Regions from separate parts of the Candidatus Villigracilis saccharophilus genome, predicted to be linked through region 1. Evidence: riboswitches for the same ligand, from Rfam matches in the RefSeq annotation. Region 1 holds a riboswitch; each other region holds the start of a gene.
What was found. A riboswitch is a leader RNA that binds a small molecule or an ion and turns the genes downstream of it on or off. The one in region 1 is predicted to bind cyclic di-GMP.
Positions count from the first base shown of each region.

Region 1 (4,239 bases):
AGCCCATGAAATAAACACACCTACCCAATTGGTAGGCAGCAATTTGCGTTTTTTGGGCCAACAACTGGATACTATTCTTGGATGGCTCGATAAGTTAGATCAGCAAAAAGACGCGGTCAAAACTGGGATCAAAATTCCTTTATTAGCGATTGATTCAGAGAAAGATGTCACCTTTGCACAATTGGAATACTTCAAGCAAGAAGCACCTAAAGCGATAGAACAATCGCTCGAAGGCATCGACCGTATTTCCCACATTGTAACTGCCATGCGTTTTTCACACACCCTGGAAGTGAGAACAAGGAGATCGCCGACCTGAATCAAATCATTCAGAATGCCATTTCCCTTTCCCGCAACGAATGGAAAATTATAGCGGAAATCAAAGCCGACCTCGACCCAAATCTTCCTGGTGTGGAGTGTCTACCCATCGAGTTGAGTCAGGTCGTGCTTAATATAATAATTAATGCCATCCACGCCATTCAAGACTCTGGCGAAGAGAAAGGTCAGATTGTTATTGCCAGCCGTCAAGCGGGAGAATTAATCGAAATGAGTATCACTGACAACGGAACAGGTATCCCAAAAGAAATCCAAAGCAAGATTTTTGATCCTTTTTTTACAACCAAGGATATAGGCCGTGGAACAGGCCAGGGGCTGGCGATTGCATATACTGTGATCGTTAAAAAACATGGCGGCACATTGGAATTCGAGAGCGAGACCGGCAAGGGGACAACGTTTACCATTCGTTTACCTAGAAGAGCAAATTATGACTGATAAAATTCTTCTTGTTGACGATGAAATTCTCCTGCTCAATTCACTCCGGCGCGAGTTGAGTACGCAATACAATATTGATGTCGCTGAAAGTGGCTTTGAAGGATTGGAAAAGATTTCCAGCAGCGGTCCTTATGCCGTGATTGTATCGGATTTCCGCATGCCAAAAATGGATGGAATTAAATTTCTAACTCAGGCAATGGACTTAGCTCCTAACACCGTTCGCATGATCCTGACTGGCAATGCTGACCTGCCAACAGCCATGGATGCCATTAATAAGGGTCAAATATTTCGCTTCCTCTCCAAGCCCTGTTCAGGCAAATTACTCACCCAATCATTAAACGCCGGCTTAAGACAGTACCAATTGATCATGTCTGAAAAAGAGCTTCTTGAAAACACACTAAAAGAATCCATTAGTATGCTTACAGAAGTACTGGCAATCGTTAATCCCAAAGCGTATGGGCGCTCATTACGCACCCAACAACTTGTCGCTCATATTGTTAAAGAAGCTAAAAATTAACAACGGTTGGCAATATGAGATGGCAGCCGCTCTTTCGCAATTAGGCTGGATCACTTTTTCACAACAGATGCTGGATAAAATTGAAGATAACCAGATGTTCAATGCGCCAGAGGCTGTGATATTTTCAAACCACCCCTTTGCAGCCAGTAAACTATTGAAAAACATACCCCGCCTTGAACTGGTTACGAAAGTGATCATCGGTCAAGATCGTTCGATTGATGATCTGTGCCTTGATCCATCTTTCCCGGAAATCTATATGGTTGATCTGGGATCGCATATTCTCAAGATCTGCATAGACTATGATCAACTTCTGTTAAAGGGTTTTATGCATGACGAGATCCTTGCCAAGTTAAAAGCCACTCTAAATCGTTATATGCCAGAAGTCATTCAAGCGCTAACCACCCTGCACAGCTTTCAGCCCATTCCGGAAGAAAACCGAGTCAGGGAGATTACGCTTAAGGAGCTTGAGGTTGGTATGCTTGCAGTCAAACCGATTAAAGATATTAATGGAAGGGTCTTAATTGAAGGAAACGCGTATATTACTCGTTCAAATATAATCAAACTTCTCGGCCTGTCTGCTGAAGCAAACATAATAGTAGAGCCTATCAAAATCGCGCGAAAGGATAATTACGGATAACCAAAGCGTGCGATTTATTCGAGTCTTACACCTACATTATTCCTGACACGGGATAATTACGCCAGGAATTTTTATCAGTTTTGTAAGGATATAGTATTTTCTTCGGAAAGTGATATGATGTAACTATAAAAGAAACGAAAAGGCAAAATCGGTGAAAACCGACGACGCAAAGCCACGGGTCTAAAACCGAGAAATCGGTCACGATCGCCAGGCCGCCGAAGTTGAGACAATTGTTACCTGTCTTGCAGGCCTGGCAAAAAGCCAGGGCGTTTGGATATTATTCGCTCCGTTGGCGCACTGCTTACCGATCAGGCCGCTGCCCGATTACGCCTGGAAAAAGAAATCGTCGCAGTCGTGCCTAATGGAACTATTCAATCCAGCGATGATGATAAACCTGGCGAGGATGACAAGGAAAAGAAGAAAGATAGTAAAGATAGTAATGTTGAAGAAAAGAATAAGGAAAAAGGCGTTACCACCACCGACTATCCGAACGTGATCGGTGCTGATATCGTTTGGGGAGAGGGAGTGATCGGCTCTGGCGTGACCGTGGCAGTACTCGATACAGGTATATTCGGCGAATTGCCGATGTTAGCAAAAGGCGCGAACAATAAATCCAATCGTATTGTTGCATGGAAGGATTTTATTTCCTCAAGCCGCAAACCCATTGATCCCAACGGCCACGGGTCCCACGTCGCCGGTATCATTGCCAACAGCCAGAAGGGCGCAGATGGCGACTGGAATGGAGTAGCTCCAGATGTCAAACTTGCTGGTGTGCGCGTTCTGGATGAAACCGGATACGGCACCTACGAAACAGTGATCATGGGGCTTCAGTGGGTTCTCGAAAATCAAGCACGCTATAATATCCGGATCGTCAATCTCTCCCTAGTCGCTCCGGTTCAATCTCCATATTGGGCTGATCCTCTTAATCAAGCAGTAACCCAGGTTTGGGCAAATGGTTTGACCGTGATTGTTGCCGCGGGCAATAACGGACCAGATCCTATGACCGTCACGGTTCCGGGGAATAACCCATACGTTATCACAGTAGGTGCATTCACTGACAATTTCACCCCCGCAGACTGGAACGACGACTATATTACTCCGTTTTCTGGTACAGGACCTACCCTGGATGGTTTTGTAAAACCCGATCTAATCGCTCCAGGTGGACACATCACCTCAGTGGTACCGGCAAAATCAGTGCTTGTCAAACAATATCCGGATAATTGGATTAAAAAATCCTATTTCAATCTGGCAGGAACCTCGCAAGCGACAGCGGTCGTCTCAGGTGTCGCGGCACTTGTTATTTCAAACAACCCTGCCCTTACTCCTAACGAAGTCAAAATGCGGTTAACAGGCACTGCCCTCCCATGGGTGGATGCGAACACCACCGACGCCTTATACAGCATGTGGCAGCAGGGCGCGGGCATGGTAAATGCTCCTGACGCAGTCTTCGCTGAAGTCAGCGGAACCGCCAATGACGGGATGGATATCCAAGCCGACCTGGCTGGAACGATCCATTACGAAGGCTACTCATACTACGACGAAGCTACCGCTACCTTCCGCTTATATGATCCATACGCAGACTGGGCTGGCGGTTACGGAGTATGGGATGGAGCTCGCGGAACCTGGGCTGGAGCTCGCGGAACCTGGGCCGGTGAATATGGCGCTTGGGCTGGAGCTCGCGGAACCTGGGCTGGTGCGCGCGGAACGTGGGCTGGAGCTCGCGGTACATGGGCCGGTGCACGTGGAACGTGGGCTGGGGCTCGCGGTACATGGGCCGGCGGTTACAGCACGTGGGCTGGCGCACGTGGAACGTGGGCTGGGGCTCGCGGTACATGGGCCGGTACTATTTCAGATCCCACATTCATGGATGGCTTTGCAGCCGGGGAAAGTCCGGATGCTGAAAATTCCAACACAGCTACATCGTTCTTCCTGCTCGACCAATAATACAATAGACATAAAGAACATAAAAGCCCCCGACCTCAAAAGTCGGGGGCTTTTTAAATTAAGCAAAAATATAGAAAAGAACGAGCAATAAAATTATGAATTGTGAGGAAAATGCAACTCCCGTTCCAGGGTATCCAGTTTTTGGATATCCAAACGAGCGCCTAATTGATTGAAGGTTCTTTCTGCATTCTTAAGATAGGATTTGGAAAGTTCGCGGTCTGATTTAAGCGCAGCAAGACGTGCCCGCCGCATCAGTAAACGTCCGTGCTCCAAATGATTGTCAGTCGCTTCAAAGATCTGCTCCGCCTGACGATATTGTCTTTCGGCTTCGTCCGCATTATTCATGGCCAAGGCAACATCGCCCAGCAATCTC
Region 1 is NZ_JADJSO010000005.1:53,984-58,222, forward strand. It holds gene IPL17_RS02425 (CHASE4 domain-containing protein) at 1-316, shown strand, start outside; gene IPL17_RS02430 (ATP-binding protein) at 409-768, shown strand; gene IPL17_RS02435 (response regulator) at 761-1,285, shown strand; gene IPL17_RS02440 (HD domain-containing phosphohydrolase) at 1,305-1,922, shown strand; cyclic di-GMP riboswitch class I at 2,054-2,142, shown strand; gene IPL17_RS02445 (S8 family peptidase) at 2,193-3,866, shown strand; gene IPL17_RS02450 (tetratricopeptide repeat protein) at 3,960-4,239, opposite strand, start outside.

Region 2 (4,239 bases), on a different contig from region 1:
TGCATATACTGTGATCGTTAAAAAACATGGCGGCACATTAGAATTCGAGAGCGAGACCGGCAAGGGGACAACGTTTACCATTCGTTTACCTAGAAGAGCAAATTATGACTGATAAAATTCTTCTTGTTGACGATGAAATTCTCCTGCTCAATTCACTCCAGCGCGAGTTGAGTACGCAATACAATATTGATGTCGCTGAAAGTGGCTTTGAAGGATTGGAAAAGATTTCCAGCAGCGGTCCTTATGCCGTGATTGTATCGGATTTCCGCATGCCAAAAATGGATGGAATTAAATTTCTAACTCAGGCAATGGACTTAGCTCCTAACACCGTTCGCATGATCCTGACTGGCAATGCTGACCTGCCAACAGCCATGGATGCCATTAATAAGGGTCAAATATTTCGCTTCCTCTCCAAGCCCTGTTCAGGCAAATTACTCACCCAATCATTAAACGCCGGCTTAAGACAGTACCAATTGATCATGTCTGAAAAAGAGCTTCTTGAAAACACACTAAAAGAATCCATTAGTATGCTTACAGAAGTACTGGCAATCGTCAATCCCAAAGCGTATGGGCGCTCATTACGCACCCAACAACTTGTCGCTCATATTGTTAAAGAGCTAAAAATTAACAACGGTTGGCAATATGAGATGGCAGCCGCTCTTTCGCAATTAGGCTGGATCACTTTTTCACAACAGATGCTGGATAAAATTGAAGATAACCAGATGTTCAATGCGCCAGAGGCTGTGATATTTTCAAACCACCCCTTTGCAGCCAGTAAACTATTGAAAACATACCCCGCCTTGAGCTGGTTACGAAAGTGATCATCGGTCAAGATCGTTCGATTGATGATCTGTGCCTTGATCCATCTTTCCCGGAAATCTATATGGTTGATCTGGGATCGCATATTCTCAATATCTGTATAGACTATGATCAACTTCTGTTAAAGGGTTTAATGCATGACGAGATCCTTGCCAAGTTAAAAGCCACTCAAAATCGTTATATGCCGGAAGTCATTCAAGCGCTTACCACCCTGCACAGCTTTCAGCCCATTCCGGAAGAAAACCGAGTCAGGGAGATTACGCTTAAGGAGCTTGAGGTTGGTATGCTTGCAGTCAAACCGATTAAAGATATTAATGGAAGGGTCTTAATTGAAGGAAACGCGTATATTACTCGTTCAAATATAATCAAACTTCTCGGCCTGTCTGCTGAAGCAAACATAATAGTAGAGCCTATCAAAATCGCGCGAAAGGATAATTACGGATAACCAAAGCGTGCGATTTACTCGAGTCTTACACCTACATTATTCCTGACAAGGGATAATTACACCAGGAATTTTTATCAGTTTTGTAAGGATATAGTATTTTCTTCGGAAAGTGATATGATGTAACTATAAAAGAAACGAAAAGGCAAAATCGGTGAAAACCGACGACGCAAAGCCACGGGTCTAAAACCGAGAAATCGGTCACGATCGCCAGGCCGCCGAAGTTGAGACAATTGTTACCTGTCTTGCAGGCCTGGCAAAAATAGCCAGGCCTGTTTGTTTTTGAGAGATTTTTTGGAGGCAGCCATGAAAAAACAAAGATTTACTTACATACTAAAGACAATGATGGCGTTAGCTATTCTGGGAGTGCTGGTCAGCCTCATTGGCGAAACACCCGTCTCGGCAACCCAAAAACAGCAGTCATACATCATTCAGGCGACCACCACTGACACAGCTGCCCAATTGGTCGAAAAACACGGCGGTACGATCACCTCACGTTTGGATATTATTCGCTCCGTTGGCGCACTGCTTACCGATCAGGCCGCTGCCCGATTACGCCTGGAAAAAGAAATCGTCGCAGTCGTGCCTAATGGAACTATTCAATCCAGCGATGATGATAAACCTGGCGAGGATGACAAGGAAAAGAAGAAAGATAGTAAAGATAGTAATGTTGAAGAAAAGAATAAGGAAAAGGCGTTACCACCACCGACTATCCGAACGTGATCGGTGCTGATATCGTTTGGGGAGAGGGAGTGATCGGCTCTGGCGTGACCGTGGCAGTACTCGATACAGGTATATTCGGCGAATTGCCGATGTTAGCAAAAGGCGCGAACAATAAATCCAATCGTATTGTTGCATGGAAGGATTTTATTTCCTCAAGCCGCAAACCCATTGATCCCAACGGCCACGGGTCCCACGTCGCCGGTATCATTGCCAACAGCCAGAAGGGCGCAGATGGCGACTGGAATGGAGTAGCTCCAGATGTCAAACTTGCTGGTGTGCGCGTTCTGGATGAAACCGGATACGGCACCTACGAAACAGTGATCATGGGGCTTCAGTGGGTTCTCGAAAATCAAGCACGCTATAATATCCGGATCGTCAATCTCTCCCTAGTCGCTCCGGTTCAATCTCCATATTGGGCTGATCCTCTTAATCAAGCAGTAACCCAGGTTTGGGCAAATGGTTTGACCGTGATTGTTGCCGCGGGCAATAACGGACCAGATCCTATGACCGTCACGGTTCCGGGGAATAACCCATACGTTATCACAGTAGGTGCATTCACTGACAATTTCACCCCCGCAGACTGGAACGACGACTATATTACTCCGTTTTCTGGTACAGGACCTACCCTGGATGGTTTTGTAAAACCCGATCTAATCGCTCCAGGTGGACACATCACCTCAGTGGTACCGGCAAAATCAGTGCTTGTCAAACAATATCCGGATAATTGGATTAAGAAATCCTATTTCAATCTGGCAGGAACCTCGCAAGCAACAGCGGTCGTCTCAGGTGTCGCGGCACTTGTTATTTCAAACAACCCTTCCCTTACTCCTAACGAAGTCAAAATGCGGTTAACAGGCACTGCCCTCCCATGGGTGGATGCGAACACCACAGACGCCTTATACAGCATGTGGCAGCAAGGCGCGGGCATGGTAAATGCTCCTGACGCAGTCTTCGCTGAAGTCAGCGGAACCGCCAATGACGGGATGGATATCCAAGCCGACCTGGCTGGAACGATCCATTACGAAGGCTACTCATACTACGACGAAGCTACCGCTACCTTCCGCTTATATGATCCATACGCAGACTGGGCTGGCGGTTACGGAGTATGGGATGGAGCTCGAGGAACGTGGGCCGGAGCTCGCGGAACTTGGGCGGGTGAATATGGCGCTTGGGCTGGAGCTCGCGGAACTTGGGCCGGTGCACGTGGAACGTGGGCTGGAGCTCGCGGAACTTGGGCCGGTGCACGTGGAACGTGGGCTGGGGCTCGCGGTACATGGGCCGGCGGTTACAGCACGTGGGCTGGCGCACGTGGAACGTGGGCTGGGGCTCGCGGTACATGGGCCGGTACTATTTCAGATCCCACATTCATGGATGGCTTTGCAGCCGGGGAAAGTCCGGATGCTGAAAATTCCAACACAGCTACATCGTTCTTCCTGCTCGACCAATAATACAATAGACATAAAGAACATAAAAGCCCCCGACCCAAAAGTCGGGGCTTTTTAAATTAAGCAAAAATTTAGAAAAAAACGAGCAATAAAATTATGAATTGTGAGGAAAACGCAACTCCCGTTCCAGGGTGTCCAGTTTTTGGATATCCAAACGAGCGCCTAATTGATTGAAAGTTCTTTCTGCATTCTTAAGATAGGATTTGGAGAGTTCGCGGTCAGATTTAAGCGCAGCAAGACGTGCCCGCCGCATTAGTAAACGTCCGTGCTCCAAGTGATTGTCAGTCGCTTCAAAGATCTGCTCCGCCTGACGATATTGTCTTTCGGCTTCATCCGCATTATTCACGGCCAAAGCAACATCGCCCAGCAATCTCAAGGCGGTCCCTTTGACTTCTGTGTCAGTATCGGCGGTAAATTCAGCCAGCAAGGAAACAGCGGATTCTCCACACTGGGCAGCCTTTATAAGGTCATTCATTCCAAGGTAAATACTACCCTTATTCACGAACACATCCACCAAGGTAGCTTTTTCTCCAAGACTCTTGAGCAATGCTTCACTTCGCAAGCTGTGTTCAAGAGCAAGTGACCATTCTCCAAGAGCATTGAAAAGTACGCTCAGATTATGATTAGACAATGCAATATGAAAATTATGACCGATTTGCTCAGCTTGATTCAACGCTTCTTCCAAGTATTGCCGAGCTTCATCTGTATTACCACGGTCAATCTGCAGCAGCCCCAGATTACCATTGAGCATAATAATCCCCTCCATATCGCCCAGCCTAGTCTGTAATTCTGCGCTACGCTTAAAATTAT
Region 2 is NZ_JADJSO010000007.1:2,172-6,410, forward strand. It holds gene IPL17_RS03955 (ATP-binding protein) at 1-112, shown strand, start outside; gene IPL17_RS03960 (response regulator) at 105-821, shown strand; gene IPL17_RS03965 (hypothetical protein) at 818-1,264, shown strand; cyclic di-GMP riboswitch class I at 1,396-1,484, shown strand; gene IPL17_RS03970 (hypothetical protein) at 1,568-1,984, shown strand; gene IPL17_RS03975 (S8 family peptidase) at 1,981-3,432, shown strand; gene IPL17_RS03980 (tetratricopeptide repeat protein) at 3,524-4,239, opposite strand, start outside.
Region 2: linked by a shared signal. The riboswitch ahead of IPL17_RS03970 (hypothetical protein) and the one ahead of IPL17_RS02445 (S8 family peptidase) in region 1 are both predicted to bind cyclic di-GMP.

Region 3 (4,239 bases), on a different contig from region 1:
GCTTTTTATTTAACATTCAGACAATATTACGGGAGTACAGTTATGCGGTTTTGAGGGCCAGGAGCAACGAGCGGGAAGGCGACAAAGTATTTCTCCAAAGCGTCGGTATCCACTGCGCCGCCAAGGCGGTCAGTCCCGTCTTTGAATGCGAAGAAATTGTCACCGCCGTCGGCAAGGAAGCTATTCACTGTCACACGGTATGTGGAGGTATCACTGATCGCAACACCATTAAGCATCATGTTCGAGATCTTGCTTCCAACAGGCGCAGACAGGCTCCAGCTATATGTAAATCCATTGGAGATCTGCAAGATACGATTTTGGCCTGCAGCGGGATTGTTAAACTGCTGTTCCAAGACCGCCTTGATCTGAGTTCCCGTCATGGTAATGGTCGTCAAATTATTACCGAATGGCTGGACCGCGAACGATTCGCCGTAGGTAACCTTCCCATCGCCTTCACCGGCCGTACTGCCCGCAAAATTCAGGTCAGTACGGATTCCGCCCGGATTCATAAAAGCGATCACAGCCCCGCCGTTGGCTGGATCTGCCGTGGCATACAATTGCGCATCTGCGATCACATCACCCAAAGCCGACTCGCCTGCGGCATTATTGGTACGTGTGATCGTGGCAGTAATCACTCCAATAACACGGTTGGCAAGCGGGGCGGCAATTGCATTATATTTAGCGATGAGCGCGGTGATGAAACCATCCTTTGCGACATCACGAGTAACAATATTGTTATTGGCAGACATGCTGACAACTTCACCTGACTTGCGATTGATCGTCAGGTCAACATCGGTCACAACACGTCCAAAGGATGCGGCACTCGTAACGAGCATATTATTGATCGTACAGTTATACGCATTGTGAGTATGTCCGCTGATGACCACATCCACTTCCGGGTCAAAGCGATTGACGATATCTACAATGGCACCGGAAATACCCTCACAGCCATTGTAAGGAGCGGGAGCCACCTGGGCGCCGCCTTCATGGATCAGAACTACAATGGTTTGGACACCTTCTTTCTTAAGCTCAGGGATCAGAGCATTGACGGTATCAGCTTCGTCCAAAAAGGTAAGACCGGCAACACCTGAAGGCGTAACAATACTCGGCGTACCCTCGAGCGTCATGCCAATAAAGGCAACCTTGACACTATTAAATTCACGGATCTTATAGGCAGGGAAGAGAGTCTTGAGATCTTCGTCTTTGTTTTTCTTACTGTCATCATCATCTTCATCATCGCTATCATTAAAAACAACATTGGCAGCCAGATATTTAAACTTTGCTCCCGCAAAATCATCGCCGTCCAAACAACCATCAACAGGATGGCAACCGCCTTTTTGCATGCGTAACAACTCAACAAAACCTTCATCGAATTCGTGATTGCCAACAGCATTAAAATCCAGACCCATCGCATTGAAAGCTTCAATGCTTGGTTCATCATGGAAAAGTGCAGAAAGCAGCGGGCTTGCGCCGATCATATCGCCAGCGGATACCACAACAGTATTCGGATTGAGGGCGCGCAAGGTATTGATGTGAGTGGCAAGATATTCCGCGCCGCCAGCATTGATCGTTCCAATACGCCCGGACGAACCAGCTGGTGGTTCAAGGTTTCCATGAAAGTCATTAACAGCTAAGATTTGAACATCGACAGTCGGAGAAGGCTTGGCTGAAACAGTTGATACGATCAGGGTCGAAAGCAGAACCAGCAAAAGCAATATTGAGAAAACTTTTTTATTCTTCATTGGTGAAAAATCCTTTCCTTTGGCAAGTGAGAATTTGATTGTTAATTTGAAAAAGCATGTTCAAAATATCAGGACATTGGCAACAATGGTTTTATTATTTGTTTTCCATTCCTCCATTCCTATTAAATAAACACTGCCAAAGGGGTAAAAATCCTTCGGCAGTCTGGCGATCTGTATCACAACCACAGATCCATGACTTTGCGACACCACCTCACGATGGATTTGCCCATTTTTTCGTATCAGGTAATGTTGACAAACTATATCATAATTCATTGTTGATTTACAATGAATTTGTATAATACTTAAGTCCCATTGCTTTTTAACTTCGGTATATGCAAAAGTAAGGATCGTGAACTTAAGTTAAACAATATCCGCATGAGTTAATAGAAGTGTAATGGAATAAAAACATTTTTCCCATATACAAAGTGTCAAGAAGAGATAAAATAAAAGCATGGACACACAATCTGGTTATCTGTTAGTCGTGGAAGATATTCCCGACATCTTAAAATTATTGGATGCAACCCTAAAATTCAAAGGCTACCGGGTTCTTACTGCGCGAAACGGTGAAGAGGCACTGGAAGTTATTCAAAAGGAACGCCCGTTACTGGTCATCACCGATATCCTGATGCCCAAGATGGACGGATTCAGCCTTGTTCACAGATTAAGAATACATTCAGAAACACGCGCTATCCCGGTGATATTTTTATCAGCAACCTATGTCGCACCAGAAGATAAGGCATTTGCATTGAATATCGGAGCGACGCGTTTCATCGAAAAGCCGATCGACCTTGAACAGTTCATGCAAACGATCTCAGAACTTCTAAAAAAAGGAATCCCTGCTTCACAAGAGCCGCTTACTGAGCCTGATTTTTATAAAGGTTATCGGAAACGCCTTCAGATCAAACTCGACCAAAAAAATGCACAGATCGCCCGCACTGAACGCCTTCTAGAAACTCTTTCAGAAGAGGAAAAACTATCCTTCCAGGCATCACTTCAAATGGCTATTCAGGAACGCGAAGAGATTCAAAAACTGTTGAACCAGATACACGAGCATTTTGAAAAAAAATAACCTCCCCATGTTCAATTCTGAATTAATCAATGCTGTCGAAAACTTCTCAGCGCTCATGCTTCCACTTTCCGAAAAAGAACTAGACCGTAAATGGACATGGAAAGATCACGATGAAGAAGGAATCCGTTTTGCCTTCTTTGTGACGATTCAAGAACTACGGCAACTGGCTGTTCTGCTGACATCGACCCGCACACCGCTGACACAGGCGCAACATATCCTTGGTCAATACCATAAACAATACCTGGGTTTACAGGCTGTGGTCATTGGGGTTTCAAAAGAAGTTTCAGAACGCATACCAAATGATGGCGAATGGGCTATCCGCCAGGCTTATGCGCACATCCTTGGCGCTGAATTCTCCTTCCGCACGGTTATCCGTTACGCATTAGAACGTCACCGTGTTGCCCAATGGACGCCTGAAAGAATCCCCAAGCCCGAATATCCACGCCTATACGGCATAAACGAAAGTGAGTATGAATTTCTGATGGAGGGTCCGCTTGATGCAATGCTGGCATATCACCACGAACTGCATCCTTCGATCATTCAGGAATTTTCCAATATCACGGATCAGGAACTGGATTTGCCAGCCGCCTTTTGGGAAGAAACCCGCTTCCCCATTCGCCACCGCCTGCATCGTTTTGAAGCGCACATCATTCAGCACACCGTTCAAATCGACAAAACGCTAACCGCGGTCAGCCAAACCCCGAGCGAATCCAAACGGTTGATCCGGTATTTATTTTCTGCGCTGGCTGAAGTAAATGCGAAAATGATCAGCAGCGATAATTATCCGACAAGCAGTTCAGAATTGGCCAAGAATATAAATTTGAGAGTACGGGAAATTCAATCTGCGCTAGAGAATTAAACACTATAACAAAAGGACCGCGAAGTTTAATCGCGGTCCTTTCACTTATTTTGCAAATCTCATTTTGTGCCTAAAGTGCGCTGCACGGAAAATTCGGTCAAAGAATCCTTTATACCCATCCGCATCATACAAAATCATATAATCGGCGGGACCATAGTCAGAAGGCGGCAGCATAATGGCAGGATTGGGATTAATTTCCAAAATAAACAACTCCCCTTTTTCATTCATGCGAATGTCACAGCGTCCGTATCCCACCAACCCCATGGCAAGATACATCCGTTTTGCAATATCATGAAGGCGCGCAACCAATTCCGGGTCAATGACCCGCTTAAAATCAAACGGCACATCATAATTCCATTTTATATCCACATGCCAGAATTCTTCGTTGGGAGGAAATATCAATTCCGCTGGAGGATAGGCCACGGGATCGCTCAAATCATCCACATTGTCAACGACAAGGACATTGAACTCCTTGCCTACTATAAACTCTTCCATGCGAGCCGCGCCAAATTCGGAGCAAATCCTAGCCACCTGAGTCTTAACTTCTTCTAACGTGTCTGCGCGGGAAT
Region 3 is NZ_JADJSO010000059.1:73,785-78,023, reverse strand. It holds gene IPL17_RS18900 (bifunctional metallophosphatase/5'-nucleotidase) at 27-1,742, opposite strand; cyclic di-GMP riboswitch class I at 1,897-1,979, opposite strand; gene IPL17_RS18895 (response regulator) at 2,194-2,811, shown strand; gene IPL17_RS18890 (DinB family protein) at 2,798-3,670, shown strand; gene IPL17_RS18885 (hypothetical protein) at 3,716-4,239, opposite strand, start outside.
Region 3: linked by a shared signal. The riboswitch ahead of IPL17_RS18900 (bifunctional metallophosphatase/5'-nucleotidase) and the one ahead of IPL17_RS02445 (S8 family peptidase) in region 1 are both predicted to bind cyclic di-GMP.